4 regions of the Methylovorus sp. SPW-M1 genome follow, and region 4 is predicted to be linked to each of the others. Evidence: predicted binding sites of a transcription regulator. Region 4 holds the regulator's gene; each other region holds the start of a gene.
What was found. Region 4 encodes sigma-54, which starts transcription at its own class of promoters, with help from an activator protein. Its sites were predicted from a motif close to TGGCACNNTTCCTGCT; they were not measured.
Positions count from the first base shown of each region.

Region 1: a site for sigma-54 is predicted at 1,925-1,940, ahead of ACWWD9_RS08335 (ammonium transporter). Genes of this name have one in related genera too.
Region 2: a site for sigma-54 is predicted at 5,895-5,910, ahead of ACWWD9_RS01625 (TorF family putative porin). Genes of this name have one in related genera too.
Region 3: a site for sigma-54 is predicted at 1,934-1,949, ahead of ACWWD9_RS04440 (SfnB family sulfur acquisition oxidoreductase). Genes of this name have one in related genera too.

Region 1 is NZ_CM132626.1:1,775,431-1,783,190, reverse strand. Features, by position in the region: gene ACWWD9_RS08350 (ArsI/CadI family heavy metal resistance metalloenzyme) at 1-210, shown strand, start outside; gene ACWWD9_RS08345 (arsenate reductase ArsC) at 230-742, shown strand; gene arsB (ACR3 family arsenite efflux transporter) at 739-1,761, shown strand; gene ACWWD9_RS08335 (ammonium transporter) at 1,979-3,187, shown strand; gene ACWWD9_RS08330 (Spy/CpxP family protein refolding chaperone) at 3,380-3,868, shown strand; gene ACWWD9_RS08325 (efflux RND transporter periplasmic adaptor subunit) at 4,244-5,449, shown strand; gene ACWWD9_RS08320 (efflux RND transporter permease subunit) at 5,458-7,760, shown strand, end outside.
Region 2 is NZ_CM132626.1:355,359-363,118, reverse strand. Features, by position in the region: gene metH (methionine synthase) at 1-2,646, opposite strand, end outside; gene ACWWD9_RS01640 (VIT1/CCC1 transporter family protein) at 2,896-3,939, opposite strand; gene ACWWD9_RS01635 (YifB family Mg chelatase-like AAA ATPase) at 3,953-5,443, opposite strand; gene ACWWD9_RS01630 (accessory factor UbiK family protein) at 5,453-5,719, opposite strand; gene ACWWD9_RS01625 (TorF family putative porin) at 5,962-6,780, shown strand; gene glnK (P-II family nitrogen regulator) at 6,878-7,216, shown strand; gene ACWWD9_RS01615 (ammonium transporter) at 7,229-7,760, shown strand, end outside.
Region 3 is NZ_CM132626.1:946,845-954,604, forward strand. Features, by position in the region: gene ACWWD9_RS04435 (CerR family C-terminal domain-containing protein) at 1-445, opposite strand, end outside; gene ACWWD9_RS04440 (SfnB family sulfur acquisition oxidoreductase) at 632-1,867, opposite strand; gene msuE (FMN reductase) at 2,314-2,910, shown strand; gene sfnG (dimethylsulfone monooxygenase SfnG) at 2,953-4,050, shown strand; gene ACWWD9_RS04455 (AMP-binding protein) at 4,074-5,315, shown strand; gene ACWWD9_RS04460 (ABC transporter ATP-binding protein) at 5,312-6,082, shown strand; gene ACWWD9_RS04465 (branched-chain amino acid ABC transporter permease) at 6,129-7,010, shown strand; gene ACWWD9_RS04470 (branched-chain amino acid ABC transporter permease) at 7,020-7,760, shown strand, end outside.
Region 4 is NZ_CM132626.1:2,803,015-2,810,774, forward strand. Features, by position in the region: gene ACWWD9_RS13330 (KpsF/GutQ family sugar-phosphate isomerase) at 4-1,002, shown strand; gene ACWWD9_RS13335 (KdsC family phosphatase) at 1,004-1,528, shown strand; gene lptC (LPS export ABC transporter periplasmic protein LptC) at 1,538-2,293, shown strand; gene lptA (lipopolysaccharide transport periplasmic protein LptA) at 2,274-2,831, shown strand; gene lptB (LPS export ABC transporter ATP-binding protein) at 2,888-3,610, shown strand; gene ACWWD9_RS13355 (RNA polymerase factor sigma-54) at 3,635-5,089, shown strand; gene hpf (ribosome hibernation-promoting factor, HPF/YfiA family) at 5,117-5,446, shown strand; gene hprK (HPr(Ser) kinase/phosphatase) at 5,529-6,494, shown strand; gene rapZ (RNase adapter RapZ) at 6,512-7,348, shown strand; gene ACWWD9_RS13375 (PTS sugar transporter subunit IIA) at 7,399-7,760, shown strand, end outside.

The sequences.
Region 1 (7,760 bases), 1.0 Mb from region 4:
CTGGGCGCGGCCTGTTGTTATGCCAAGTCAGACAAGTACTGGGTGACGGATCCCCAGGGCGTGCCATGGGAAACCTATCACACGCTGGAGGCTATCCCCGTATTTGGCGCGTCGTCGGCGGAACCCGCCACGCAGGGCGAATGCTGTGTGCCGATCACTATGATAGGCAAAGCAACAAAACCGGCAGACGCCAAACCCGGCTGCTGCTAATTATCTGGATGGCACGAACATGAGCGAGAACATGGTGAAGGTACTGATTTTATGCACGGGAAACTCCGCCCGTAGCATCATGGCGGAAGCCTTGTTCAATGTGCTTGGGCAGGGGCGTTTCAAGGCTTACAGCGCAGGCAGCCATCCCAATGGCAAGGTGAATCCGTATGCCATCGAGCAAGTCGCGGCGATAGGCTATGACACCAGCGCCTTGCGCAGCAAGAGCTGGGATGAGTTTGCCCAGGCGGATGCGCCGCAAATGGACTTCATCATTACCGTATGTGACAACGCCGCAGGCGAGCTTTGCCCGGTATGGCCCGGTAAGCCCATCGCCGCCCATTGGGGATTCGAAGACCCGGCCGCCGTGCAGGGCTCGGATTCTGAAAAGCGCGCCGCGTTTAAGCGCATTTTTCAGCAGATAGAAGGCTGCGTTGCTCAACTGGTGGAGTTGCCCCTGAGCCAGCTGGGCCCCGATGCCATTCGGCAGCACATGCAGGCGATAGGGCAAAAACAACAGGAGCAGACCTCGTGAACATATTCGAGCGCTATCTCTCGCTATGGGTAGGTTTGTGCATTGTGGTCGGCGTCATGCTGGGGCAATGGCTGCCCGCGTGGTTTGAAGTTGCTGCTGGCCTGGAGTGGGCGGGAATCAACCTGCTGGTGGGCCTGCTGATCTGGGTCATGATCATTCCCATGCTCATGAAAGTGGATTTTCGCTCCTTGAGCGAAGTGAAATCGCACTGGAAGGGCATCTCCGTCACGCTCTTCATCAACTGGGCGGTCAAGCCTTTTTCCATGGCGTTACTGGCCTGGCTGTTTATCCATCAGGTGTTTGCCTCGTATTTACCGGCAGAGCAGCTTGATAGTTATGTCGCCGGACTGATTTTGCTGGCCGCCGCACCCTGTACTGCCATGGTGTTTGTCTGGAGCCGACTGGTGAATGGCAAACCGCTGTTTACGCTCTCGCAGGTGGCGCTCAATGACAGCATCATGGTGATTGCCTTTGCGCCTATCGTGGCACTGTTGCTGGGGCTATCGTCCATCCATGTGCCATGGACCACCCTGATGGTGTCGGTGCTGTTTTACATCGTGATCCCCGTGATTATTGCCCAGGGCTGGCGCAAACATCTGCTGCAACAAGGCACGCCCCGCCTCAATGCCGTGCTGGAGAGAACCGGGCCATGGTCCATGCTGGCATTGCTGCTCATGCTGGTGCTGCTGTTTGCCTTTCAGGGGCAGGCCATCATGGAGCAGCCCTTGGTGATCCTGTTGCTCGCGGTGCCGATTCTGGTGCAGGTCTTCTTCAACTTTGGCTTGGCTTACTGGATGAATCGTCAGGTGGGCGAGTCGCATGCGATTGCCGGCCCTTCTTCCCTCATTGGCGCCAGCAATTTTTTCGAGTTGGCCGTGGCCACTGCCATTAGCCTGTTCGGCTTTCATTCCGGTGCGGCGCTGGCTACTGTGGTTGGTGTGCTGATCGAGGTGCCCGTCATGCTGCTTATCGTGCAACTGGTGAATCGCAGTCAGCATTGGTATGAGGCAAAGCGTTGATGCTCCATTTTCAAGCGCGATATCGCGGCCGGAAGCAATATCCTTAAGCCAAAATCCTCTTAATGCACACAAAACGTGCAATGCACTTATAAATGCACTTAAATAGTGCAAAATCTAAAATGCCCCAAAACTGAAATCCTGAAGAAACAATAACTTGCTGTATTGGCTTGAATTTTGCTCTTTTGAGCCAAACAAAAATTTCACAGGAGAGTAAGTAATGGAGACAGTGCAGTCAGCAAATGATGTAGTTTTTATGTTGCTCGGGGCGATTATGGTGCTTGCCATGCATGCCGGGTTTGCCTTTCTGGAGGTAGGCACGGTGCGCAGCAAAAACCAGGTGAATGCGCTGGTCAAGATCATGGTGGATTTTTCAGTATCCACCATTGCCTATTTTTTCATTGGCTATGGCATTGCTTATGGCGTGGATTTCATGCACGGCGCCGATGTGCTGTCCGCCAAGAATGGCTATGAGCTGGTCAAGTTCTTCTTCCTGCTGACCTTTGCCGCTGCCATTCCCGCCATTATCTCTGGCGGCATTGCCGAGCGTGCCAAATTCAATCCGCAAATCGCCGCCACCTTTGCCCTGGTCGGGCTGGTATATCCCTTCTTTGAAGGCATCGCCTGGAACGGCCATTACGGTATTCAGGCCTGGCTTACCCAGCAATTCGGCTTTGCCTTCCATGACTTTGCCGGATCAGTCGTTGTCCATGCCATGGGCGGCTGGATCGCCCTCGGCGCCGTCATCATGCTAGGCGCCCGCCATGGCCGCTACAGCAAAGATGGCCGTCTGCATGCATTTCCACCATCCAATATCCCATTCCTGGCATTGGGTGCATGGATACTCACCGTCGGCTGGTTTGGCTTCAACGTCATGTCCGCCCAAACCCTTAATGCCGTCAGCGGCCTGGTCGCGCTGAACTCCCTCATGGCACTGGTCGGTGGCACCATCGGCGCCGTCATACTCGGCCGCAACGACCCCGGCTTTGTACACAACGGCCCGCTCGCTGGCCTGGTCGCTGTTTGCGCAGGCTCCGACGTCATGCACCCGCTGGGCGCCCTGGTCACTGGTGGCGTTGCTGGCGTGTTGTTCGTCTGGGCCTTCACCTTGGTGCAAAACCGCTGGAAAATCGACGACGTCCTCGGCGTATGGCCGCTGCATGGCCTGTGTGGCGCCTGGGGTGGTATCGCCGCTGGCATCTTCGGCTCGCATGCTTTGGGAGGCATGGGCGGCGTCAACATCGTTTCGCAGTTAATCGGCACGGCACTGGGTGTTGCAATCGCGTTGGCGGGGGGATTGGTGGTCTACGGCGTGCTGAAGGCGGTGGTTGGCATCCGTTTGACGCAGGAGGAGGAGTACATGGGCGCTGATCTGAGCATTCATAAAATCCCTGCGACTTCGCAGCTTAGTGCGTTGGGAGATGATTGAACCCGGATTAAAAAATTTAACTGAATCAATTTTAATACGCCCGATTAGTCGGGCGTTTTTATTCGGTTTGATGGTCTTTACAACTATTTACCCCAGTTAACATACTTTGATTCAAACCCCTTTAACCTTTTGCTCCACGCGGCGTCTTACTTTGCGTAACACTTAATACTGAGTGAGTTAAAGGAGCGAGACATGAAAATCAATAAACACATTATTTTGCCAGGCCTGTTGCTGGTGGGTTCACTTGCGGCATTTGGTACGGCGCTGAGTTATGCCGGTGACGATGAGGCTTGTGCTGGCCCGCATGGCAAACATGCGCATGCCGGTGGTCCTGGTGCTGAAGATGCCGGGTTTCATCGCGGTTTGCGCGGGCTGGATCTGACGGCGGACCAGAAGGCGCAGGTGAAGCAGATTATGGATAAGCAGAAGCCGGTGCGTGAGCAGAAGATGCAGGCCTTGCATGATGGCATGAAGAATCTGCAAACGCTGGCGAAGGCTGAGCCTTACGACCCTGCCAAGGTGCAGGCGGCAGCGGCCGAGCAGGCGAAGATTCAGGCGGACCTGATTGTCTTGCGCACGGATGCGGCGCATCAGGTGTATGCCTTGCTGACGCCGGAGCAGAAGCAGAAGTGGAATGACCGGCCGGAGCGTGGACCTAAAAAGCCGGATGATCGTGGCTAATAGAAGGTCCGGTTTTTATCGCTCGCATTACTCCGGCGATCTATCTTTCAGTCTGGAGTAATACCCGTCACGATGGGTGTATGGCCTGAGAGCCCTTGCCACAAGCATGCGGGCTCCTTGGGTGCGAGATAAAGCAGGGCGCAGTGAAATGGCTGCGTCCTGTTTTTATGTCTATGTGCATGACGTTGAATAATGCCAATGTTATGCTTGTGCTCTGCCCGGGTTCTTCCGTGCTTGAATGCCAGTCTTGGCTGAATTTCCGTCCCATGTTTGAATGCAGAGCCTGCCCAGCATGCCTTTCGTATGGAATTTGATGATTGAATTGATCCTGTACGTATTTCCCGGCGCTCAAAAAAACGGGAAAGCGGAGAATAAATGAAAACAATACCTTACCAGCAGATAGCATCCGTTGCGGTGCTTGCTCTTATTTCTGTATTGACGGTTGCCTGCCAATCTGGCGACAAATCCCCCAAAGACAAACCCGCGCCTGAAGTTGGTGTGATGACCATCAAGCTGCAGTCGCAGCCACTCGAAACCGAGCTGCCGGGCCGCACGGCGGCGCACATGGTGGCGGAGATACGGCCGCAGGTCGGCGGTATTATCCTGAAGCGTGCCTTTACCGAGGGTGCCAATGTGAAGGCTGGCGAGTTGCTGTACCAGATTGACCCGGCGCCTTATCAGGCTGCGTATGCCAGCGCGCAGGCCGCACTGCAGAAGACGGAAGCCAGTCTGGTGTCGACGCGGCTGAAAGCAGAGCGCTATGCCCAGCTGGTGAAGATTAACGCGGTCAGCAGCCAGGATAATGATGATATTCAGGCGACCCTGCGTCAGGGTGAGGCGGATCTGGCATCGGCCAAGGCGGCGCTGGAAACTGCCCGCATCAATCTGGCCTACACGCGCATCGTATCGCCGATTGCTGGCAGGGTAGAGACCTCAACGGTCACCCCGGGTGCATTGGTAACGGCGAACCAGACCACAGCGCTGACTACCGTGCAGCAGCTGGACCCGATTTATGTGGATATCACCCAGCCCAGCAGTGCCTTGCTGCAGCTGAAGCGCCAGCTCGCCAGTGGCGCCCTGAAAAAATCCGGTGAAAATGCCACGCGCATGCAGGTGGTGCTGGAGGATGGCAGCCGCTATGCGCACGATGGCGTGCTGAGCGTGACGGGTGTAACCGTCAACCAAAGCTCCGGTGCTGTGACCTTGCGCGCCGTGGTGCCCAATCCCGAAGGCTTGCTGCTGCCGGGCATGTATGTGCGCGGTATTTTGCAGGAAGCGGTGAATACCAATGCCATCCTGATTCCACAGCTGGCGATGAGCCGCAATAACCGCGGTGAAGGCACGGCTCTGGTGGTGGATGCTGAAAACAAGGCGGAGCTGCGCACGCTGACGGTAGAGCGGGCGATAGGCAATCAGTGGTTGATCAGCAAGGGCTTGAGCGCTGGCGAAAAGCTGATTGTCGAGGGCCTGCAGAAGGTTAAGGTTGGTGACACGGTAAAAAGCGTGGAAGTAGCTGCACCTGGCGCGGCTAACACTACACCGTCGCCTGCCGGTGCTGCTGCTCCGGCCGCCGGGAAGTAGAGGCAAGCATGGCCCGTTTTTTCATTAACCGCCCTATCTTTGCCTGGGTTATTGCCATTGTCATCATGCTGGCGGGTCTCGCCGCCATTGAGACCTTGCCCCTGGAGCAATACCCGGATATCGCGCCGCCGCGCGTTTCCATCAATGCCACCTACACCGGCGCCTCCGCCAAAACCATTGAAGACTCGGTCACCCAGATTATTGAGCAGTACATGAAGGGGATCGATAACCTGACCTACATGGCTTCGACCAGCAGTTCGAGCAGCGCCAGCGTGTCACTGACGTTTGATGCGGGTACCGACCCCGATGTGGCGCAGATGCAGGTGCAGAACAAGCTGCAACAGGCCTTGCCGCGCTTGCCGCAGATTGTGCAGAGCCTGGGGGTGACGGTGAACAAGACCGGCACCGATTTCCTGATGGTGATGTCGATCTACTCTGATGACCCCAAGGTCACTACCACCGATATTGGTGACTACATCAGCAGCAGCCTGCTGGATCAGATCAGCCGTGTGGATGGGGTGGGTGACGTGCAGACCATGGGCAGCGGATACTCCATGCGCATCTGGCTGAACCCGGAAAAACTGCAGAAATATGCCTTGATCCCATCGGACATTACCTCCGCCGTTGAGGCACAGAATACCGAAGTTTCATCCGGCCAGCTGGGGGCCTTGCCTGCCGTTGGCCAGCAGCAGCTCAATGCCACCATTACCGCGCGCAGCAAAATGCAAACGGTCGCGCAGTTCCGCAATATTGTGGTGAAATCGGCGGCGGATGGCTCCGTGGTGCATCTGGGCGATGTGGCGCGGGTCGAGCTGGGCAGTGAGAATTACGCGATTGCCGGGCGGTATAACGGCAAACCGGCCGCAGGTATGGGCGTCAAGCTGGCATCGGGCGCCAATGCGCTCAAGACTTCCGAGGCCGTGCTAGCCAAAGTCAAAGAGCTGGAGCCTTATTTCCCCGCCAGTTTGAAACTCAAAACCGCGGTGACCTACGACACCACCCCGTTTGTGCGCATCTCCATCAAGGAAGTCGTCAAATCGCTGTTCGAAGCGGTTCTGCTGGTGGTGCTCATTATGTACATCTTCCTGCAGAGCTGGCGCGCCACCATTATTCCTGCGGTGGCGGTGCCCGTGGTGCTGCTGGGGACGTTTGGCATTCTGGCGGCCTTTGGCTATTCGATTAACACACTCACCATGTTTGGCCTGGTGCTGGCGATTGGCCTGCTGGTGGATGATGCAATTGTGGTAGTAGAAAACGTGGAGCGCGTGATGCGCGAGCAGGGGCTGTCGGCGCGCGAGGCTACCCGCAAATCCATGGATGAGATTACGGGCGCCCTGATCGGCATTGCCCTGGTGCTGTCCGCGGTATTTATCCCCATGGCCTTCTTTGGCGGCTCTACCGGGGTGATTTACCGTCAGTTTTCGATCACCATTGTGTCGGCCATGCTGCTATCGGTACTGGTCGCCCTGACCCTGACACCTGCGCTGTGCGCCACGGTGCTCAAGCCAGGGGAGCACGCACCTCGCCGCGGATTCTTTGGCTGGTTTAACCGAAACTTTGACCGGGGCTCCAAGACTTACCATGGTGGCGTGCAGGGCATCCTCAAGCGCAAGGCGCTCGCCATGCTGGTGTATGCGGCTATCGTCGGCGTGATGGCGGTGTTGTATGTACGCCTGCCCACTTCGTTTATCCCAACTGAAGACCAGGGCGTGCTGATGGCCCAGGTGCAATTGCCAGTGGGCGCTACTGACCAGCGCCTGCAAAAGGTGATGGATCAGGTGCAGGAGTATTTGCTCAAAGAGCCCGATATTGTGGCGATCAATATTTTCACAGGCTTGGGCGTGAGCGGAAACAGCCAGAATACCGGGCGGATTTTCATCCGCCTCAAAGACTGGGATGAACGCAAAGGGCCGGGGCAGAGCGCTGCGGAAATTGCAGATAAAGCTACGCGTGCGCTGGGCAAGATACGCGATGCCACCATTTTTGTGACGCAGCCGCCCAGTGTGCGTGGCTTGGGCGCGAGCGCTGGCTTTACCGTAGAGCTGAAGGATCTGGGCGGTCTGGGGCATGAGGCCCTGGTGGCCGCACGCGATCAGTTCCTCAAAATGGCGCGCCAGGATCCGCTCATGACCCGCGTGCGCAGCAACGACCTCGACGACACGCCGCAATATAACGTGCAGATTGATGACCAGAAAACCGGCGCATTCAGCCTCAGCACCGGCAATATCAATGAAACGCTGGCGCTGGCGATGGGCGGCAGTTACGTCAATGACTTTATTGACCGTGGCCGGGTCAAGCGCGTCTATATCAT
Region 2 (7,760 bases), 510 kb from region 4:
CGGGTCGCGCTGCATTTCCTTGGCGACATAGGCCATTTCTTCCAGCGACGGCGTGATCAGGCCCGACAAGCCGATGATGTCGGCATTTTCAACCTTGGCGGTCGCCAGAATTTCCGAGCACGGCACCATCACGCCCATGTTCACCACCTCGAAGTTGTTGCACTGCAGCACCACCGACACAATATTCTTGCCGATATCGTGCACATCGCCTTTTACTGTCGCAATCACCACCTTGCCCTTGGGCTTGGCGGCCACGCCGGTGCGCTTTTCTTCCGCGGCTTTTTCTTCCTCAATAAAGGGAATCAGGTGGGCTACGGCCTGCTTCATCACGCGCGCAGATTTCACTACCTGCGGCAGGAACATCTTGCCCTGACCAAACAGATCACCCACCACATTCATGCCGTCCATCAGCGGGCCTTCGATCACATTGATCGGGCGGCCCCCGGCGGCCATCACTTGCTGGCGCGCTTCCTCGGTGTCTTCCACAATAAATTCGGTAATGCCATGCACCATGGCATGCTCCAGCCGCTTGCCCACCGATACCGGCTGCTCAGGCGTGCCGCGCCACTCCAGCGTGGGCGCCTCTTTCTTGCCACCAGCAGTCAGGGTGGCCGCAAATTCAATCATGCGCTCCGTCGCATCTTCACGGCGATTCAACACCACATCTTCTACACGCTCGCGTAGCTCGGCAGGCAGATCATCGTACACACCGACCATGCCGGCATTGACGATACCCATGGTCATGCCCGCCTTGATGGCGTGATACAGGAACACAGTATGGATGGCTTCGCGGGCCGGGTCATTGCCGCGGAAGCTGAAGCTCACATTGGAAACGCCTCCGGAAATCTTGGCGTAAGGCAGGTTTTCCTTGATCCAGCGCGTGGCATTGATGAAATCCACGGCGTAGTTGTTGTGCTCCTCAATACCGGTGGCAACAGCAAAGATATTGGGGTCGAAGATAATGTCTTCAGGTGGGAAAGACGCCTCTTTTACCAGCAAATCATAAGCGCGTTTGCAGATCTCGATCTTGCGCTCATAGGTATCCGCCTGGCCTTTTTCATCAAAGGCCATGACGATGACCGCCGCGCCATAACGACGGCACAGACGCGCCTGCCGCAGAAACTCGGCTTCGCCTTCCTTCATGGAGATGGAATTGACGATGGACTTGCCTTGCACACACTTCAAGCCCGCCTCGATCACTTCCCACTTGGAAGAGTCGATCATGATGGGCACACGTGCAATGTCAGGCTCGGAGGCAACCAGATTCAGGAAGTGCGTCATCGCCTTCACGGCGTCCAGCATGCCTTCATCCATATTGATATCAATGACCTGCGCACCGTTTTCTACCTGCTGACGCGCCACCTGCAGGGCATCCTCATATTGTTCGTTCAGGATCATGCGGGCAAAGGCTTTGGAACCGGTGACATTGGTACGCTCGCCTACATTCACAAACAGGGAGCTGTCATCAATGATAAAAGGCTCAAGACCAGCCAGCAGCGTGGCATGGCGAGGCGCAGGCACCTGGCGGGGGGCGATGTTTTTCACCGTCTCGGCAATGGCCTGGATATGCGCAGGCGTGGTGCCGCAGCAGCCGCCTGCCACATTCACAAATCCGCTCTCGGCAAATTCTTTCAGCAGGCTGGAGGTATCCTGCGGCTCCTCGTCAAAGCCGGTGTCCGACATAGGGTTAGGCAAACCGGCATTGGGGTAGATGCAGACAAAGGTATCGGCGATCTTGGACAACTCTTCGGCATAAGGCCGCATCAGCGCGGCACCCAAGGCACAGTTAAGGCCTATGGTCAGTGGCCGGGCGTGGCGCACGGAATGCCAGAAGGCAGGCACCGTCTGACCTGAGAGTATGCGTCCGGAGGCATCTGTTACCGTGCCGGAAATCATGATGGGCAGGCGCTTGCCGCTTTGCTCAAAGTAGGCATCAATCGCAAACAGCGCGGCCTTGCAATTCAGCGTATCAAAAATGGTTTCAACAAGCAGGATATCGGCACCGCCTTCTACTAGCGCAATGGTCTGCTCCAGGTACGCCTTTACCAGCTGATCGAAGGTGATATTGCGGGCAGCCGGATCGTTAACGTCGGGGGAAATGGACGCGGTTTTTGGCGTAGGGCCGAGCGCGCCTGCCACAAAGCGCGGTTTGTCCGGCGTGCTGTATTTGTCGCAAGCGGCGCGTGCCAGCTTGGCGGCTTCCACGTTCATCTCAAACGCAAGGTGCGCCATGTGGTAATCCTCCTGCGCAACCGTGGTCGCGCCGAAGGTATTGGTCTCGATAATATCGGCACCTGCCGCCAGATATTGCTCGTGGATTTCCTGGATGATGTGCGGCTGAGTCAATGTCAGCAGCTCATTATTGCCTTTGACGAACAGTTCGCGCGCCTCGCCTTCTGCAGGCGCTGCATGCGGCTGACCACATCCACAGCCATCACCGTTGGGGCAAAATGCCAAGCCTGGCTTGAAATCGGCAAACCGGCCCTGCGGGCCACCGCGATAATCTTCCTCTGTCAGTTTGTAGCGCTGAATCATGGTCCCCATGGCGCCATCCAGAATCAGGATGCGCTCTGCCAGCAACTCGCGCAGGCGAACCTCAGTGGCAGAGATGGGAATGGCAGTGGATAACGTAGACGGCTGGTTCATGGGGCGCTCATATAGTGATGGCTAGTCTGGCATGACAGCCATGCGCAGACCTTGCGGTCAGCAGGTGTTAAGACAAAGGCGTCATTATAAAACAGGCACTGCTTTCAGGCACAGGCGATTGTTTATGCGCAGCTTTCCTTGGCTCATGGCAGACAACGAGGGTCATAGGACTGCAATTGCGCTATCGGGTTCAGATCAAGGCATTTTTGAGACATCATTTGCCTGTCACTGCCTGCCACCAGTTCTGGTTCAAACCACCGACGTGCCTAGCAAGCTGCCTATCCAGTAGGTCATGGCACCTGCAGCGCTGCCAATCAATAGCATGCGCAGGCCACCCTGCCAGGCATTTCGCCCGGTAAACAGGGATAAGGCAGCGCCTATGCCAAACAAGGCCAGCGCCGTCAGGGCAATCGCCCCCATCAGCGCATGGGCACCGCCGCCCAGCAGATAAGGCAACAGTGGTACCACCCCGCCAAAAGTAAACGCCAGGAAGGAGGACAGGGCCGCCGTCCACGGCGAGCCCAGCTCATCGGGATTCAAACCCAGCTCCTCCCGCGCCAGGGCATCCAGGCCTTTTTCCGGGTCGGCCACCATGCGCTCGGCCAAGGCCCGCGCTTCGGTTTCATTCAAGCCTCGGGCCTGATAAATCAGCTGCAGCTCACGCGCCTCTTGTTCGGGGTATTGCGCCAGCTCATCGCGTTCCAGCCCGATCTGATACTCAAACATTTCGCGCTGCGAGCGCATGGAAATATACTCGCCCGCCGCCATGGAAAATGCCCCGGCCAGCAAGCCAGCCACGCCGGTCATGAGGATGGTCGACACATTGGCCGCCGCTCCGGCGACGCCCATCACCAGGCATGCAATCGAAACCAGACCATCATTCACCCCAAACACGGCAGCGCGCAGGCCGCCGCTGGTACCGGCATTACGATGACCAAGCTCGACGTCATTAATGGAAAGCGGCGTCGGATGTTCATTCTGCTGCCGCGGCTGACGGTAAACGGATAGGCCGCGTATCTTGATGGCAGCCAGCAAGGGCTTCAATCGCCGGCCTCCAAGGCTACGCAGCAACAGCAGCACCACACGAGTGCGTAAATCGGGCTGATAGGTCTGGGGCATAGCCAAACCCTTGGCTATGCCTTGTTTATGCCATATGCCGGCTTGAGACTCCGCCTCGGCGGCCAGCTGTTTGAACAGTTCGCGATGCGCCTCGACGGGCTCCTGCACTGACATTTGTCTGTAAATGCAGGCGGATCGCATTTCTTCAAGCCAGGCGGAATGGTATTTTTCCATGAGATGTAAGCCTTTATATTTCGTGCTTGCGGTACTGAATCGCCTCGGCCACATGCGCAGTTGCGATATCCCTGGCACCCACCAGATCGGCAATCGTGCGGGCCAGCTTCAATATCCGATGATACGCCCGGGCGGACAGGTTGAGCCGATTGATGGCCTGCTTTACCAAGGCTTGGCCTTGGGCATCCAGCTCGCACCAGATATCGATCTCATGACTTTCCAATAGTGCATTGGCTTTCCCCTGGCGTTGCACTTGCAGCGCACGCGCAGCCTCGACACGGCGACGCACCAGATCACTGCTTTCGCTGCTCTCACGCGCCAGCAATTCATCGTCGCGCAAGGCAGGTACTTCTATATGCATGTCAATACGATCCATCAGCGGGCCGGAAAGACGATGGCGATAGCGCGACACCTGGTCAGGCGTGCAGCGGCATTTATTGTTGTAATGCCCCAGATACCCGCAAGGGCAGGGATTCATCGCGGCTACCAGCTGAAAGCGCGCGGGGAAATCTGCCTGCCGGGCAGCTCGGGAGATGGTGATGCGCCCCGATTCCAGCGGCTCGCGCAGCACCTCAAGCACCTTGCGATCAAACTCCGGCACTTCATCCAGAAACAGAATGCCGTGGTGCGCCAGGGATATTTCGCCCGGGCGTGGCACACTGCCGCCGCCCACCAGCGCCACCGCCGATGCCGTGTGGTGTGGCGCGCGGTAAGGCCGCTGCCGCCAAGCGCTTGCTCGAAACGCGCCGTTGAGCGACTGAATGGCGGCAGACTCTAATGCTTCTTCTTCGGTCATCGCGGGCAAAATACCTGGCAATCTGGCGGCCAGCATGGACTTCCCGGTGCCCGGCGGTCCTTGCATCAAGATACTGTGCCCGCCTGCCGCCGCCACTTCCAAAGCACGCTTGGCATGTGCCTGCCCTTTCACGTCGGCGAAGTCAGCATAAGCTAGCGTGGTGGATGGCACTTCCGGCTGCTGCAATGCCAACGGCGACTGACCAAGCAAATGCGCGCATACCGCAAGCAAGCTGCTGGCGGGCAGTATCTGCGCATCCGTCACCAGCGCAGCCTCCGCTGCACTGGCTTCGGGCAAAATAAAAGCCCGGCCATCGCGCCAGGCTTTATAGGTCATGGCCAAGGCCCCCTTAACGGGGCGCAGCTCCCCGGTAAGGGCGAGCTCTCCAGCCATTTCATATTGCGCCAAACCCTCTATCGGCAATTGGCCGGACGCCGCCAGAATCCCGATCGCGATCGGCAAATCATAGCGCCCACTTTCCTTGGGAAGATCGGCAGGCGCCAGGTTGACCGTAATGCGGCGAGCAGGAAATTCGAACTGCGCAGTCTGCAAGGCAGCGCGTACTCTATCTTTGCTCTCCTTCACCTCAGCTTCGGGTAAACCGACTATCGTAAAGCTGGGCAATCCATTGGCAAGGTGCACTTCCACATCCACTGGTGGTGCATCCATGCCACACAATGCACGACTTTTAATGACCGCAAGTGACATGATTCACATCTAACTGTTGGTTTTTTGCAACAAAACTTCCAGTTCTGTCAGTTTTTGTTCCATTTTTTCCAATTTACTCTGCGCCTCATCCAGCTGTTGCCTTGCAACCCGCAACAAATCGGCCTGTACGTCAAATTCCTCTCGAGAAACCAGCTCCAACTTGGTGAACGCGCCCTGTAATAGTGCATTTAAATTCTTCTCCAGATCACCCAATGGGGATGATTTGGAAATTTCCTTTATTTTCAATGACAAATCATTCAAAAAAGCCGAATTCATGTTTCATTTACCTCCATCCATTACGTCATATTGGCTGTTATTCAGTGCGCGCATACATATGTAAACGCACCATAGGGGTGCCGCAAATTATTGTAAACAAGGAAATACTCTCATTGTTTCACCCAGCTCATTACTTTAGCATTGTAACTCAATGTTTTTCCGTGCTTTGTCTTTTTGGCACGAGTGTTGCTTTATGTTTGTTGCTCGTTTTATGTTGTTTTTTTACTCTGAAAGGAAATTCAATGCGTAAATCGCTTTTACTGGTAGCCGTTCTGGGCACCTTCGCAGCACCTGCTGCCGTTTTGGCCGCCGACGCTGCCGCTGAAGAAGCTGCTTCGCCACACACTTTCACCTACAACGTTGGCCTTTACAGCCAATACATCTTCCGTGGTTTGACACAAACCGCTAATGAGCCAGCTCTGCAAGGCGGCGTTGACTACTCCCACTCCAGCGGTTTCTACCTGGGCACCTGGGGCTCCAACGTTAGCTGGACCAATGCTAACAACGCTGGCGGCAACTCCATGATCAAGCAAGACAGCAGCCTTGAGTGGGATATCTATGGTGGCTACCGCAGCACCATCGGTGACACTGGCATTGGCTACGATGTTGGTTTGCTGCAGTATGTATACCCAGGCAAGAAAGTTACCGGCGCACAAGATCCTAACACCACTGAAGTTTACGGTGCTTTGACTTGGAAGTTCTTCACTCTGAAAGATTCTTACGTTGTTTCTGACGGCGCTTTCGGTGTTGATGATGGCCGTGGTTCCAACTACGTTGATCTGACAGCTGTATATCCATTTGCAGATACTGGCTACTCGCTGATTGCCCACGTTGGCTACCAATACTTTGACGGCACTGCAAAATCCCTCAAAGGTACTAGCGAAGACAACGACGATCGCTTCACCTACACCGACTGGAAACTGGGCGTAGCTAAAGCCTGGGACAACGGTGTTAACGTTGGCGCTTACTACACCGGCACCGACACCGACAATGCCTGGAAGCTTGACGGCAAGAACATCGGTAAAGATGCAGTTACCGTTTACGTTCAAAAAACCTTCTAAATTCATTTAACCCTCAAGGTTAAATTGTTTAGTTAAACTGGGATGAGGCGGCTGAGCAACCCGCCTCATCACTTTCAACACTCATCAGGAGACACGCATGAAATTCGTATCCGCGATCATCAAGCCATTCAAGCTTGACGAGGTACGGGAGGCTCTTTCCGCCATCGGCGTACAGGGGATCACCGTTACTGAAGTCAAGGGTTTTGGACGTCAAAAGGGCCACACCGAGCTGTATCGTGGTGCCGAATATGTCGTCGATTTTCTGCCAAAAGTAAAACTCGAAGTCGCCATTAAAGACGACATGCTCGATCAGGTGATTGAAGTGATTGAGAAGTCCGCCACCACCGGCAAAATCGGCGATGGCAAAATTTTCATTTTTGATCTTGAGCAGGTTTATCGCATCCGTACCGGTGAAACCGGTCCTGACGCGCTCTAATAGGGGACAGCCATGAAACGATTTTTATCTCTGATTACATTAGTTGGTATGTTGGGCCTGGGTACACTGGGCGCCAGCACCATTGGTTTTGCCGAAGATGAAGCTCCGGCAGCCACCACCACCGAGGCAGCTCCTGCAGCTGCCCCAGCTGAAGCAGCGCCTGCCGCTGAGGCAGCTGCTCCTGCAGAAGCCGCACCAGCTGCTGCTGCAGAACCAAAACTGGATACCGGCAGCGCTGCCTGGATGATCACTGCCACTGTGCTGGTCGTGATGATGGCGGTACCTGGCCTGGCTCTGTTCTACGGCGGCCTGGTTCGCACCAAGAACATGCTGTCCGTGGGCATGCAGGTATTCGTTGCCTTCTCCCTGATCTCCGTGCTGTGGGCCGTATATGGCTACAGTATGGCCTTCTCGGAAGGGAACGCGATTGTCGGCGGCCTGAGCAAAGCTTTCCTGGCAGGTGTGACGCCTGACAGCCTCAGTGGTGTTATCCCTGAGTATGTCTTCATCACCTTCCAGCTGACCTTTGCTGCCATTACGCCAG
Region 3 (7,760 bases), 1.1 Mb from region 4:
GGCAGAGCAGCTTCGCCATGGCGAGATGATGTGGTTTCACTTCGCATTCTATTTCCTGCTCCCACACGCCGGTCGGCTCCAGCATCTCGCGGTGGCGGAGTTTCACCACATCGTGCACCACATCGCCCATTTTCAGGGGCTGGAAGAACTCCACAAAGAACTGCTGCAAAGCGCTAGCCAAGGACAGGCCGGGGGCAGAAAAGGCAAATTCGCAGGGACGCGCAATCAGATCCGGCATGGAAAACACCGTGCGATACAAGCCCGCTTTATCCGTGAAGTAATAGCTGATGGCAGATACATTGACCTGCGCGGCCTGCGCAATCTGCCGCACGCTGGTTTTGGCATAGCCTTTTTCGGCGAACAGCTTGAGGGCGCAGAGCAGGATTTTCTGCCGCGCTTCCGCACCGTCGGTGCGGCTGGCTGTTTGAGGGGTGGGGGGTGACATGAGGCATCAACCAGACAATAGACGAGCTGGGATCATACATCAAACAAACGTTTGATCAATAAACTTTACAAAGATTTAAGTGCGGCCTTATGCAAGGCAGGTTTCCCCGCGTCAGCAAAAAAAACGCCTGGCCGGAATATCCCGCCAGGCGTCTGATCAGCCAGGGTTGCAGAACTGATGACGATGTTAAATCCAGGGGTGCCGCGGCGGATTCACTTTGTTCAGCACATAGTTGCCGACGGCATAGTATTTCCAGCGCACCGGATCATGCAGGGTGTGCGTACGCGCATTGCGCCAGTGGCGATCCAGGTTGTATTCACCCAGCGTGGACCGCGTACCCGCCAGTTCAAACAGCTTGCTGCCGGCGAGCAGGGCGGTTTCGGTGCTCAGCACCTTGGCTTCAGCCACGGCGATGGAGGCGGCGGCCACGGTGTCTTCGTTGGGGTTCTTCTGGGCAGCGTCAATGAATTCGCCTGCGCGCTTCAGCAGCGCATCGGTGGCATGCACGCGTATCTGGATATCGCCGATATCCTTGAGCGTGAGCGGGTCTTCGTAGCCATGCTCGAGGTCGGTATCTATCCATGGGCGGGTGTGGTTGCGCACAAAGTGCAAGGTATCGCGCAGGGCCGCGCGGGCAATGCCGGTATCCACCCCGGCCTGGATGATCTGCGCAATCGGGCCCATGGGGGTGGGGCGATCAAACGCCAGATGGTGCGGCAAGACGTATTCGCTGGGCACGAAGATATTTTCCAGCACCGTGGTGCCGCTGGCGGTGGTGCGCTGGCCAAAGCTGGACCAGTCGTCAATGATGGTCAGGCCCTTGCTGCCTTTCTGCACGAAGGCGACCACGGTGTTGTCATTTTCATCCTTGGCAACGACGGGAACCCAGTCCGCCAGCAGCGCACCGGACGAGTAAAACTTCTTGCCCGAAAGCAGGTAGCCGCCTTCGGTCGGGGTCAGGCGGGTTTTGACATCATTCACCGTGCGGGTGCCGATCTCGGAGAAGGCATTGCCGAAGCGCACGCCTTGCAATACCAGATCAAAGAAAAACTTCTTTTGCCATTCCGTGCCATCCAGACGCAGGCCTTCCACCATATAAAGATGGTTTTGCGGGATCTGGCCGATGCTGGGGTCGGCTTCCGCCACGATGGCAATCACCTCTGCCAGCGTGTTGTTGGAGACAAACGCGCCGCCGTATTCCTTGGGCACGGTAATGCCCCACAAGCCGCTTTGCGAAAAGTAATCCAGCTCTGCGCGTGGCAGGCGGCGCTCGGCGTCACGCACGGCGGCCTCTTTGGCAATGTGCGCGGCGACCTGGTGGGCGACGGCAATCGCTTCCTCGTCGGATTTAATGATATGGGCAAGGGGGCGAGACGCTATCGCGGCCTCTGTTTCCTTGTGCAATACCGATGCTGTTGTCATACAAACTCCTGATCATGAATAAACATAAGATAAAAATGTGGCTGTGAGGCCATCTGCATCAGGAATTGCACAGAGCGTGCCAGCAATTATGTCTATGATTTATAATGAATATTTTTGCAGGCGATGCTGTGAAGCGCGGCTGTAGCAGCAGGCTGCTGTCCGGGTGCTGCCAGATCAGCAGATTTCCCCGCATCCAGGGCGTTAAACCGCCAAATCTCTCCCGAAAACGCCAGAAAGTCCCCAGCCTTTGATCAGATTTCAGCAAAAACCTGCTGATTGAGCAGCAGCCGGTCAGCATGCAGGCGGCATATGCAACAGGTCAGGCAGCGCCGTATTTTTATTAAGTATATGAATTTAATAAAAAAATTAAGGTGGCACGGTTGCTGCTATTAGCTAGGGGAGTGTGGCTCTTTGTTGGAGCCGCGAACCTGACAATAGGAGTCACCATGAGCAAGAAACTGAAAGTCACGGCTGTTGCAGGCAGTACCAGCCGTCCCTCCCGTACCCTGACACTGGTCGAGGAGATCGCCGAGCGGCTGGGCAAGCACCTACCGATTGAACTCAAGCTGATTGAGTTGGGCGAACTGGGCCCCGACCTTGGTGCTTCGCTCAACTATGACAGCATCAAGCCCGCTGTGCGCAAGGCCATTGACGATATCGAGAGCGCCGACGTGCTGATCTTTGCCACCCCGGTCTACCGTGGTTCATACACCGGCCTGCTCAAGCATTTGTTTGACCTGGTGCATTACGAATCCCTGATTGATGTGCCCGTGCTGCTGGCCGCTACAGGCGGCAGCCTGCGTCACTCGCTGGTGATCGAGCACCAATTGCGCCCCATGTTCAGCTTCTTCCAGTCGCTGACCTTGCCAGTGGGCGTGTATGCCATCGAGAGCGAATTCACCAACTACAAGATCAGCAACGAAGCGCTGGACAAGCGCATCGACCTGGCCATTGAGCGCGCACTGCCTTTTTTGAAGCACCGCGAGCTGGCCACGCCTGAAGCGGCCGAAGCCACCGCCAAGCTGGTTGCCAGCGCTTCCTGATTTATTCGCATATCACGACCTTATTTACGAAAGGAATTCATTGTGAGCACACCTTCGCAACAAGCCCCCATCAAGTTCGCTTACTGGGTACCCAATGTCAGTGGCGGCCTGGTCGTCAGCAATATCGAGCAGCGCACCAGCTGGGATTTTGAATACAACAAGAAGCTGGCACAGATTGCCGAAAAAGCGGGGTTTGACTATGCCCTGAGCCAGATCCGCTTTACCGCCGGTTATGGTGCGGAATATCAGCATGAGTCCGTGTCGTTTTCGCATGCCTTGCTGGCCGCGACCGAGAAGCTGAATGTGATTGCCGCCATCCTGCCGGGACCGTGGGACCCTGCCGTGGTCGCCAAGCAGATTGCGACTATTGACCACCTCACCGGTGGTGGCCGTATTGCCGTGAACATTGTCTCTGGATGGTTCAAGGGCGAGTTTGTGGCGATTGGTCAGCCATGGCTGGAGCATGACGAGCGCTATCGCCGCTCGCAGGAATTCATCGAGGCGCTGAAAGGCATCTGGTCCAGGGATGATTTCAGCTATCACGGTGATTTCTACCGTTTCCACAATTACTCGCTGAAACCCAAGCCACTGAAGCAACCTGAAGTGTTCCAGGGTGGCAGCTCGCGTGCGGCACGCGACATGGCCGCCAAGGTATCCGACTGGTACTTCACCAACGGCAATACGGTGGAAGGCATCAAGGCGCAGGTTGACGATATCCGCGCCAAGGCTGCGGCCAATAACCACAGCGTCAAGATCGGCGTGAATGCCTTTGTGATTGCACGCGATACCGAAGAAGAAGCCAGGGCCGTGCTGGCCGAGATTATTGCCAAGGCCAACCCCGAGGCGGTCAATGCCTTTGGTGATGCTGCAAAGCAGGCAGGCAAATCCAGCCCTGAAGGCGAAGGCAACTGGGCCAAATCGACATTTGAAGACTTGGTGCAATACAACGATGGTTTCAAGACCAACCTGATCGGCACCCCACAGCAAATTGCCGAGCGCATTGTGGCACTGAAGGCCGTGGGCGTGGATCTGGTGTTGTCCGGTTTCCTGCACTTCCAGGAAGAGGTTGCCTACTTCGGTGAGAAGGTCTTGCCGCTGGTGCGTGAGCTCGAAGCTGGCAAGGTCGCCCTGGCCGCGTGAGCAGAAAAAGGCAGGCCTATTCCATGAGCAACGATACGCTACCCAGCCTGCTGCGGGCGCAGTCCGAGCAGCGCGGTGCCGATGTCGCCATCCGCCACAAGCAGCTGGGCATCTGGCATGCCTTGCGCTGGCAGGATGCGCAGCGCGAAGTGCTGCAGCTCGCTGCCGTCTTGCGTGAGCGCGGTTTCAACAAGGGCGATGCGCTGTTTCTGCTCAGCCATCCACGGCCGCAGGCCTTGCTGTTGCAGCTGGCGGCGCAATGGCTGGGCGGCTTTGCCGCGCCAGTGGACTTGCTGGTGGAGCGTGCGGTGACCGTACAGCTGCTGCAAAAGCTGCGTCCGGCCTTTGTGTTTGCCGAGGGCGAAGATGAAGTGGCGCTGCTGGCGGAGGCTGAGCTTGCTCCGCGGCTGGTGATTTACGCTGACCGTCGTGGGCTGGCGGGCGATGCGCAGGCGTCGCGTCTGGATTATGCCGATGCACTCAAGCTCGCGGCAGCGTCCTTGCACGAGGCACCGCTGGTTGCCCCGGTGGATCATGCCTTTGCCTTTCACCGGCTGGATGCGGGAGGTCTGGTGCACTTGCAGACCATCAGCCATCACGAGCTGCTGAATGAAGGCCGTCGCCTGCTGCGGCAGGAGAATCTGAGCGCAGCGGATGAGGCGCTGGCCGCGCGAGCATTTGCTGCCAGCGGTCACGCGCGCTATTTGCTGGCCCCCTGGTTGCTGGCCGGGTTCAGGTTGAATTTCCCGGAAAACCTGGCAACGCGCGATAACGACCGCCGCGAGCTGGGCCCCACGCTGGTGGCTGGCACGCGCGAAACCTATCAGCGGCTGGAATCACTGGTGCAGCAGCGCTTGCCGCAACCCGGTACCTGGCGGCGACGCCTGGTGGATTGGGCCCTGCGCACCTCAAGTGCCGCGCGCAATCCGCCGCCCATCTCGCTGAAGCCTGCAGCGAAGTCGAACCGACGCTTCAGTCTGTCGCTGACGCTGGCGAATTGGCTGGTGATCAGCCCGCTGCGCGATGTCATCGGCTTTAGCCGCACGCGCGTGCCCTTGCTGGTGGGCGAGCCTTTGCCGGAATCTTCACTGCGCTTTTTCCGTAGCCTGGGCATCGAGATTCGCAACTGGGAAGAGCATGCCTACTGGTATGTGCTGGAAGGCGGCCGGGCGCGCGTGGTCAAACGTGGTCCCTCATCGCTGCAAGTGCAAGCCAGTCCCAGCCTTGCGGCGGCTGCCATTAATACTGCGGGGATTCCATCATGAGCAGCCCTTTGCTTGAGCTGAACCATATCTCTCTGTCATTCAAAGGCGTGAAGGCGATTACCGACATCAGCTTTGCCGTGCGAGAGGGCGAGATTTGCGCCCTGATCGGCCCCAATGGCGCCGGTAAAAGCTCGCTGTTGAATGTGATCAATGGCGTGTATCAGCCGGATATCGGCGACATTACCTATGCCGGTACCCGTTTGCGTCGCATGCAGCCGCATGCGGCGGCGCGTCGCGGCATCGCCCGCACCTTTCAGAACATCGCCTTGTTCAAGGGCATGAGCGTGCTGGATAACGTGCTGACCGGGCGCAACCTCAAGGTACGTGGCAGCTGGCTGGAGCAGGCGCTGCATATCGGCCGGGCGCCGGGCGATGAAGTGATCCAGCGCCAGCGCGCCGAAGAGATCATTGATTTTCTGCGCATACAGCCCTGGCGCAACAGCATCGTCGGCACCTTGCCCTATGGCCTGCAAAAACGGGTGGAGCTGGCGCGTGCGCTGGCGGCCGAGCCCCGGCTTCTGCTGCTGGATGAGCCCATGGCCGGCATGAACCACGACGAAAAGGCCGACATGAGCCGCTTTATCCTCGATACCCAGCGCGAGTTCGGTACCACCATCGTGTTGATTGAACACGATATTGGCGTGGTGATGAATCTCTCGGACCACGTGGTGGTGCTGGATTACGGCAAGAAAATTGGCGACGGCACGCCGCAGGAAGTGCGCGAGAACCCGGACGTGATCGCGGCATATCTGGGGACATCGCATTAAGCAGGTTCATACACGATTGGTCACCCTCAGGGGAAAGTAAAACGAAATGGAATTTTTCTTTGAAGTATTGCTGGGCGGGCTATTGGCGGGCGTGATGTATTCGCTGGTCGCCATTGGCTTTGTGCTGATTTACAAGGCCTCGGGCGTATTCAACTTTGCCCAGGGCTCCATGGTGCTGTTTGCCGCGCTGACTTTTGTCAGCCTGCTGGAGCGTGGCATTCCGTTCTGGCTGACCTTTGCCATCACCCTGCTGACCATGGTGGTGCTGGCCTGGGCGATTGAGCGCTTCATGCTGCGCAAGCTGGTTAACCGGCCGCCGATTACGCTGTTTATGGCAACGCTGGGGCTGAGTTACATGATCGAAGGGCTGGCGCAGGCGGTGTGGGGCGCACAGGTGCACGGGCTGGAACTCGGTATCAGCGATGAGCCACTGGAACTGGGCGGCATGCTGCTGTCGCAGTTTGATATTTTTGCGGCAGGCGTGGCTGGCGTGCTGGTGATCTTTTTATCCTGGCTGTTCAACAAGACCCGCACCGGGATTTCCCTGCGCGCCGTGGCCGATGACCAGCTGGCGGCGTTGGCGGTGGGCATCAAGCTGCAGCGTATCTGGCTGATCGTGTGGGCGGTGGCCGGGTTTGTCGGGCTGGTGGCGGGCTTGTTATGGGGCGCGCGCCTCGGCGTGCAGTTCTCCTTGTCGCTGGTGGTGCTCAAGGCCTTGCCGGTGCTGATTATCGGCGGGTTTACGTCGATTGGCGGGGCGATTGTGGGTGGCCTGATCATCGGTGCCTCGGAAAAACTGGCGGAGGTCTTTATCGGCCCCATCATCGGCGGTGGCATTGAAAACTGGTTCCCGTATGTCCTGGCCCTGGTGTTTTTGCTGGTACGGCCGGCGGGTATTTTTGGCGAACGTGCCATCGAGCGCGTGTAGGAGAGCAGCATGCTGTATAGAGAATCCGGACAATTCATCAGCGATTACCGCGCCGATCGCCGCATCTTCCGCTTGTGGCAGGAGCGCCTGGGCTTTTACCTGCTGCTGGTGTTTGCCTTTGCCGTGGTGCCTTTCATTGCCAACGATTACTGGTTCAGCGCCATCCTCGTGCCTTTTCTGGTGCTGTCGCTGGCTGGGCTGGGGCTGAATCTGCTCACCGGTTATGCCGGGCAGTTATCGCTGGGCTCGGCGGCCTTCATGGCAGTGGGGGCCTTTGCTGCCTATAACTTCCATCTGCGCATTGAGGGCCTGCCCTTCCTGCTCAGCTTTGTGCTGGGCGGTATCACCGCCGCCGGGGTAGGCATACTGTTTGGCCTGCCGAGCTTGCGCATCAAGGGCTTTTATCTGCTGGTGTCGACCCTGGCAGCGCAGTTTTTCGTGCAATGGGTGTTGACCAGTTTTGGCTGGTTTTCCAATAACAACTCCTCCGGCGTGATTACCGCCCCGCCCTTGCTGGTGTTTGGTCGCGACTTCAGCTCGCCAGCCGGGCGTTACCTGCTCACGCTGGCCGTGGTGGTGGCCTTGGCATTGCTGGCGCGCAATATTGTGCGCAGCGAACTGGGCCGCCACTGGATGGCAGTGCGCGATATGGATACGGCAGCAGCGGTGATCGGCATTCCCATCCTCAAGACCAAGCTGCTGGCCTTTGCCATCAGCTCGTTCTTCCTCGGGGTGGCGGGGGCCTTGTGG
Region 4 (7,760 bases):
GGTATGGAACCATCAAAAATACGAAAAATCGGTGCAAGCAAAACGCCGATTGATCTGGCAAGGGAAGTCCTGTTAATTGAAGCACGCGAGGTGGAAGCACTAGCCCGCAGGCTGGATGACAGCTTCACGCGTGCCGTCGAACTCATTTTACAATGCCAGGGTCGCATTGTGGTGACCGGCATGGGCAAATCCGGTCATATCGGAAACAAAATCGCCGCCACGTTTGCCAGTACAGGTACACCTGCTTTTTTCGTCCATCCCGCTGAGGCGAGCCATGGCGACCTGGGCATGATTACCGGCAAGGATGTGGTCATTGCCCTGTCCAACTCCGGCGAGGCAGATGAGTTACGCGTGATACTGCCCACATTGAAGCGCATGGGCGCGCGGCTGATCAGCATCACCGGCCATCCGCAATCAACGCTGGCGAAAGCGGCAGATGTGAGCCTGGATGCCCACGTTACCGAAGAAGCATGCCCGCTGGCGCTGGCGCCTACCGCCAGCACCACCGCCTCGCTGGCACTGGGCGATGCACTGGCGATTGCCGTCATGGACCAGCGCGGATTTTCTGCCGAGGAATTCGCCTTGTCGCACCCCGGGGGTACGCTGGGCCGCAAATTGTTGCTGCATGTGCGCGACGTGATGCGCACAGGCGATGCCATCCCCAGCGTGGGAGTTGAAGCCAGCCTGAAAGAAGGCTTGCTGGAAATGTCACGCAAAGGCCTTGGCATGACAGCGATTGTTGATGCAGAGCAGCATGCCGTTGGGGTATTTACCGATGGCGATTTGCGCCGGGCGTTCGAGAATGCCGTGGACATAAACAGCACCTACATGCGCGATGTGATGCACACATCGCCGCAGCAAATCCGCCCTGAGCAACTGGCAGTCGATGCGGTTGCCATCATGGAGCAGAAAAAAATTACCAGCCTGTTGGTCACCGATCAGCAGGGAACCCTGATCGGGGCATTGAATATGCACGATCTTCTTATTGCAAAGGTGGTTTGAATTGTTGTCCGTAGAAGAACGCGCCAAGCGCATCAAACTCGTGGTATTCGATGTCGACGGCGTCATGACCGACGGCGGCCTTGGACTGGGCGACGACGGTCAGGAATACAAATTTTTCCATTCGCATGATGGCCTGGGCATGAAATTGCTGAAAGCCACCGGCGTGCATATGGCGATCGTTACTGGCCGCACATCCCAGGTCGTGGTCAAGCGCGCCGCCAATGTCGGCATTCTGCATTTTCATCAGGGGGTGGACGACAAGCTGGCCTCCTTTGATGAAGTCCGCGCGCAATTTGGATTCAGCCGCGAAGAATGCGCCTTCATGGGCGATGATGTCATTGATATCCCCCCGATTCGTTATGGTGGCCTCGGCATTACCGTGCCGCATGCCATGCCGCTGGTGAAAGAGTATGCGCATTACATCACCAGCCGCCCCGCGGGCCACGGTGCCGTGCGCGAAGTGTGCGAACTGCTGATGAAAGCACAAGGCACCTTTGACGCACAGATGGCCCGGTTCCTGAAGTAAGGATTGATATTGGGACGTCCAACCGTCGTGTTTCCGCTCGTGCTGCTCGCCCTGCTGGCGCTGCTCACGTTCTGGATAGATCGCAGTGTCCAGCCACCCGAGCGGCGGCCGGATGCCAATTTGCGCCATGACCCGGATTACATTCTGGACAACTTTGTCACGACACGGACCAATGTGAACGGTGCGCTGGCCTATGTGCTGGCAGCGGTAAAGATGAAGCATTACCCGGATGATGACACCACCGAACTTGAACGGCCCCGGTTTACGCAGTATGCCGTCAACAAGCCTTACACGCAGATTGAAGGCCAGCGCGGCAACGTCTCCAGCGATGGCGAGACCGTGGAATTCATGGATAATGTGATCGTCATTCGGCAGGCATCCAAGGATAAAGGGGAAATGATGGTACGTACCCAGTACCTCAAGATGTTCCCCAAGCAGGAAGTGGCCGTGACAGACAAACCTGTGGTGATCACTCAGGCACCGGAAACGGTGATTCATGCCAACGGTATGGTATTCAACAAGAAAAACCAGACCGTCAACCTGCGTGGCCGCGTGCGGGCGCATTACCTTTCGCCCAGCGTGACAAAAAAAGCCGCTGGCAAAGCCCCGGCCAGCACGCCAGCGAAAGCCAGCAAGGCGGCACCACAGAAAAATGCCAAGCCCAGCGCCAGCCCCGCTAAAAAACAGGCAGCACAGGCGAAACGAAGTACCAGTACCAATAACCAAGCCCGGATTCGGAGAAAATATGACAACCCTGCCCCGTAGCTTTTTGCCGCTACTTTTGATGATGGCCTGCCTGCCTGCACACGCCGAAAAGGCGGACAAGGACAAGCCCATCAATCTGGAAGCAGATGCCGTCACCGTGAATGATGCCAAAAAGACCAGCATCTACACCGGCAATGTAATCCTCACCCAGGGAACGCTGATCATCCGTGGCGACAAACTGGTGGTACGCGAAGACAAAGAAGGCTTTCAGCACAGCACCACCTACGGCAATCCGCAGACGCCTTCCACCTTCAAGCAAAAAATGGAAGGTAAAAACGAATATATGGAAGGCAGCGGTCAACGTATCGAGTACGATGGACGTATGGACAAGGTACAGCTCTACACCAAGGCCTGGGTTAAAAAAGGCGACGACATCGTGCATGGTGACTACATCATGTATGACGCCAATGCCGAATATGCCGAGGTGATTGGCGGTGGCAGCCAGGCAGCAACGCCTGCCACGCCGACCGGGCGTGTACGTGCCGTTATTCAGCCCAAGAAAAAACCGGCTGGCACCGATGGCGCGACGGCCAATTAACCTGCCATGCTGACAATCCGTCAGTCTGGCGTGCAACACGATATACCTGAGTAAACATGAGCCAATTAATCGTAGAAGGTCTGCGCAAGAAATATAAATCCCGCACGGTGGTGCAGGATATTTCGCTGCAACTCAATAGCGGCGAAGTGGTGGGCTTGCTGGGCCCTAACGGCGCAGGCAAGACCACCAGCTTTTACATGATGGTAGGTCTGGTGGCCCTGGATGATGGGCGCATTCTGCTGGATGGCAAGGATCTGAGCCGTCTGCCCATACACCGTCGTGCGCGCCTGGGTTTGGCTTATCTGCCGCAGGAGCCCTCGATTTTCCGCAAGATGACGGTGGCCGAAAACATCATGGCGATTCTGGAGTTGCAGAAACTGGCGCCAGAACAAATGGAGAACCAGCTGGAATCGCTGCTGCAGGAACTGCATATCACGCATATCCGCAACAGCATGGCGGTCAGCCTGTCCGGCGGTGAACGCCGCCGCGTTGAAATCGCCCGCTGCCTGGCCACCAACCCCAGCTTCATTCTGCTGGATGAGCCATTTGCCGGCATCGACCCCATCGCCGTGCTGGACATTCAGAAGATCATCCGCTTTTTGACCGAACGCAATATTGGCGTGCTGATCACCGACCACAACGTGCGGGAAACATTAGGTATTTGCGACCGCGCCTATATCGTCAATGAAGGACGCGTCTTCGCGGCAGGCAAGCCCAGCGAAATTATTCACAACGATAGCGTAAGAGAAGTGTATCTTGGTAAGGACTTCCGCCTCTAAGCACACATTTGGCGGCCCCCACGTATGAAGCAAAGCTTACAACTCAAATTTTCGCAACACCTGGCGCTGACTCCGCAACTGCAGCAGTCCATCCGTTTGTTGCAGCTATCCACGCAGGAGCTCAATCAGGAGCTGGAAACCCTGCTGCAGGCGAATCCATTGCTGGAACGCGCCGACAAGATCGAAGAACCGCTGGAAATCCCCGACAACTTCATTGCGGCGCCAGTAGCCCCTGAGCCCAGCGTGGCCGCTACACCGGAGGAAGCTCCCCGCCAGGATGAATTTGGTGGCGATGACTATTTTGAATTCGGCAGCAGCAGCGGCAGTAACCGCTGGGAAGACAGCAGCTCCGGCAATGACGATGACAATGATTTCAGCTACCAGGAAGCGGTCAGCCTCAGCCTGCGCGATCATCTGCTAGGTCAGCTCAAGCTGTTGCCACTGTCCGAGCGCGACCAGACCTTGTCCATGCTGCTGGTCGATACCATTACCGACGACGGTTATCTGGAGCAGTCGCTGGAAGAGCTGGCCGAGATGCTGCCGCCGGAACTCGAAATCGACATGCTGGAGTTGCAGACGGCGCTCAAGCATATCCAGAATCTGGACCCACCCGGCATAGGTGCGCGCAACCTGGCCGAGTGCCTGTCCTTGCAATTGCGCGCCTTGCCACCAGATACGCCTTATGTGGATCTCGCCATCAAGGTTGCCGAAACGCACTTGCCCCTGCTGGCAGCCCGCGATTACGCAAAACTGAAAAAATTGCTGGCCTGCGACGATGACGTATTGCGCGAAGTGCAACAGCTGGTGCTGCAACTCAATCCCCGCCCAGGTGGTGAATTCAGCAAAATCACGTCTGATCATTACATTCAGCATGAAATCGTGGTCAAGAAAATCAAAGGTGTCTGGCTGGCCCATCTGAACGACGAAGTCGTGCCCAAGCTGCGCATCAACCAGCTGTATGCCGGCATCCTCAAGCGCAACCGCGAAAGCTCGAGCCAATACCTGATGAGCCAGATGCAGGAAGCCAAGTGGATGATCAAGAACATCCAGCAGCGTTTCTCCACCATCCTGCGCGTTTCTCAGGCGATTGTGGATCGCCAGCGCAATTTCTTTGAGCACGGCGAGGTCGCCATGCGCCCCCTGGTGCTGCGCGAGATTGCCGATGAGCTGGGCCTGCACGAATCCACGGTTTCACGCGTCACCACGCGCAAGTACATGCTCACCCCACGCGGAGTTTACGAGCTTAAATATTTCTTTGGCAGCCATGTGGCTACCGAATCCGGGGGCGCTTGTTCCGCCACTGCCATACGCGCCCTGATCAAACAAATGGTCAGCGAAGAGAACCCGAAAAAGCCGCTGTCGGATAACCAGATCACGGATATCCTGGGTAAACAGGGCATCGTGGTTGCTCGTCGCACCATTGCCAAATACCGCGAGTCTTTGCAGATACCCGCGGCCAACCAGCGCAGATCGCTTTGATCTGCGTTTTACCTGAAGGAGTAAATCATGAACCTGCATCTCACCGGACACCATCTCGACGTTACCCCAGCCCTGCGCGAATATGTGCAGAGCAAGCTTGAGCGCGTGAGTAACCACTTCGACCATGTGATTGACGTCAAAGTCACCATGAGCGTAGAGAAGCTGGCGCAGAAAGTGGAAGCCACCATTCATGTGCCGGGTCACGATATCCATGCCGAAAGCAGCGGTGAAAACATGTACGGCGCGATTGACGCGCTGGCTGACAAGCTGGATCGCCAGGTTCTGAAGCACAAGGAAAAAGTAAGCGACCATCACAAGGCCAACGGTGCCCTCAAGCACCAGGCGGCTGCGGAATAAAGGTCTAACCGGGGACAAGGCAAAGGCGTGTTGTCTTACATACCGCCAGTTGCCTTGTCCCTGCCGAACATAAGGTAATCATATGGCTACCATCAGTGTTGCACAGCTTTACCGGGATATGCGCCGCAATCTCAAGCTCACCTGGGTTTCCGGGCTGAATGGCGGCGAAAACCTGCTCACCAGTGAAACGGTGACCAAGCCCTCTCTGGCACTGATCGGGCACCTGAATTTTGTACACCCCAACCGCGTGCAGGTGTTGGGCTGTGCCGAGATGGATTACTTGCGCAGCCTGCCCAAGCCAGAGCTCAAGAAAGCCATCCACAATCTGTTTTCCACCGACCTGGCCGCCGTTGTTGTCGCCAATGGTGAAAAACCACCCGCCGAGCTGAATGCAGCCTCGGATGATTTTCAAACCCCCTTGTTCACTTCCCCCATGCGCAGCCCGGGACTGATGGATGTCTTGAGCCATTATCTGGCGCAAGCCGTCGCCGAATCAGAGAGCTCCCATGGTGTTTTCATTGAAGTACAAGGCTTTGGCATCCTGATCAAGGGCAACCCGGCCATTGGTAAAAGCGAGCTCGCGCTGGAACTGATTTCGCGCGGACATCGTCTGGTGGCGGATGATATTGTCGATTTCTACCGCATTGCGCCGGACCGGCTTGAAGGGCGCTGCCCCCCTATCCTGCAGGACTTCCTTGAAGTGCGTGGCCTCGGCATCCTCAACATCCGTGCCCTGTTTGGTGACAACGCCGTCAAGCCTACCAAACCGCTCGACCTCATCATTCAGCTTGAGATGGCCGATACCCTGGCGCCGCAACTGCTGGACAGGCTCAAGATCAAATCGCATCACGAAAAAATACTGGGCGTGAAAATCCCCAAAGTCATGATTCCCGTGGCCGCCGGCCGCAATATTGCGGTGCTGGTCGAAGTCGCCGTGCGCAACCACATGCTGTTACTGCGCGGCATTAACGGCACCAAGCAGTTCATGCAGCGCCAGCATCGCGAGATGAGCAAAGCCATGAAGCGCCAGCAGCAAGTGGAGAGCTAAGCGTGGCCACCAGCAACATGCGGCTCATCATCGTCACTGGCCTTTCCGGCTCGGGCAAAAGCATTGTGCTGCGCGCCCTGGAAGACGCCGGTTTTTATTGCATAGACAATCTGCCCGCCACCCTGCTGCCGCAGATATCCGAACATCTGGCACCTGCCACCCAGCAACGCGTGGCGATCAGCATAGACACCCGCAGCGCAGCGCTGGAAACCTTGCCGGAAAACATCCAGGCACTGCGCGACAAAGGCATCTCGGTGCAGGTGCTTTACCTGGAGTCCAACGCCGAAACCCTGGTCAAGCGCTTCAGCGAAACGCGGCGCCGTCACCCGCTCAGCGATGAAAAAACCACGCTGGCCGAAAGCATAGAATACGAACGGCAGCTACTGAACCGGCTAGTAAATCTGGATCATCGCATCGACACCAGCAACCTCAGCGCCAACACCCTGCGCAACTGGGTGCGCGATTTTGTCGTGCAGCAAAGCACCGGCATGACGCTGTTGTTTGTCTCCTTCGGCTTCAAGCATGGCATACCGCTGGATGCCGACTTTGTGTTTGACGTGCGCTGCCTGCCCAACCCCCATTACGACCCGGTATTGCGCCCGCTCACAGGCAAGGATGCCCCGGTACAGGACTTTTTGCGGCAACAGCCCATGGCGCTTGAGATGCTGCAGGATATACGCGGCTATGTAGAGCGCTGGCTGCCCTGCTTTGATGGCGATCATCGCAGCTACCTGACCGTCGCTATCGGCTGCACTGGCGGTCAGCATCGCTCGGTGTTTTTCGTCGAGCAGCTGAGCCAGTATTTCAAGGACAAACAACAAAAAGTGCTGATCAGGCACCGCGAGCTAGAGTAGACAGGCTTGTTTAAATTCACGATGCCGGGCCCCGGCAACAGGACGCTTTCATGATAGGTATACTGATTATTGCGCACGGCACATTGGGTGAGAGCCTGATACATTGCGCCAGCCATGTGATGGGCACACGCCCGCCACTGCTCAAGCAACTGGGCATAGGCACCCACGATGATCCGGCCGCCATGCTGCCACAGGCGCAGCAACTGGTGGATGAACTGGATGAAGGCAATGGCGTGCTCATCCTCTCGGACATTTACGGCGCAACCCCATGTAATATGGTGGGCAAATTGCTGAAGCCGGGACGGGTGGAAGGTGTCGCCGGGGTGAACCTGCCCATGCTGGTGCGCACACTGACGTACCGCAACGGGGATATTCAGCTATTGGTACAAAAAGCATTGAGCGGGGGTAGCGA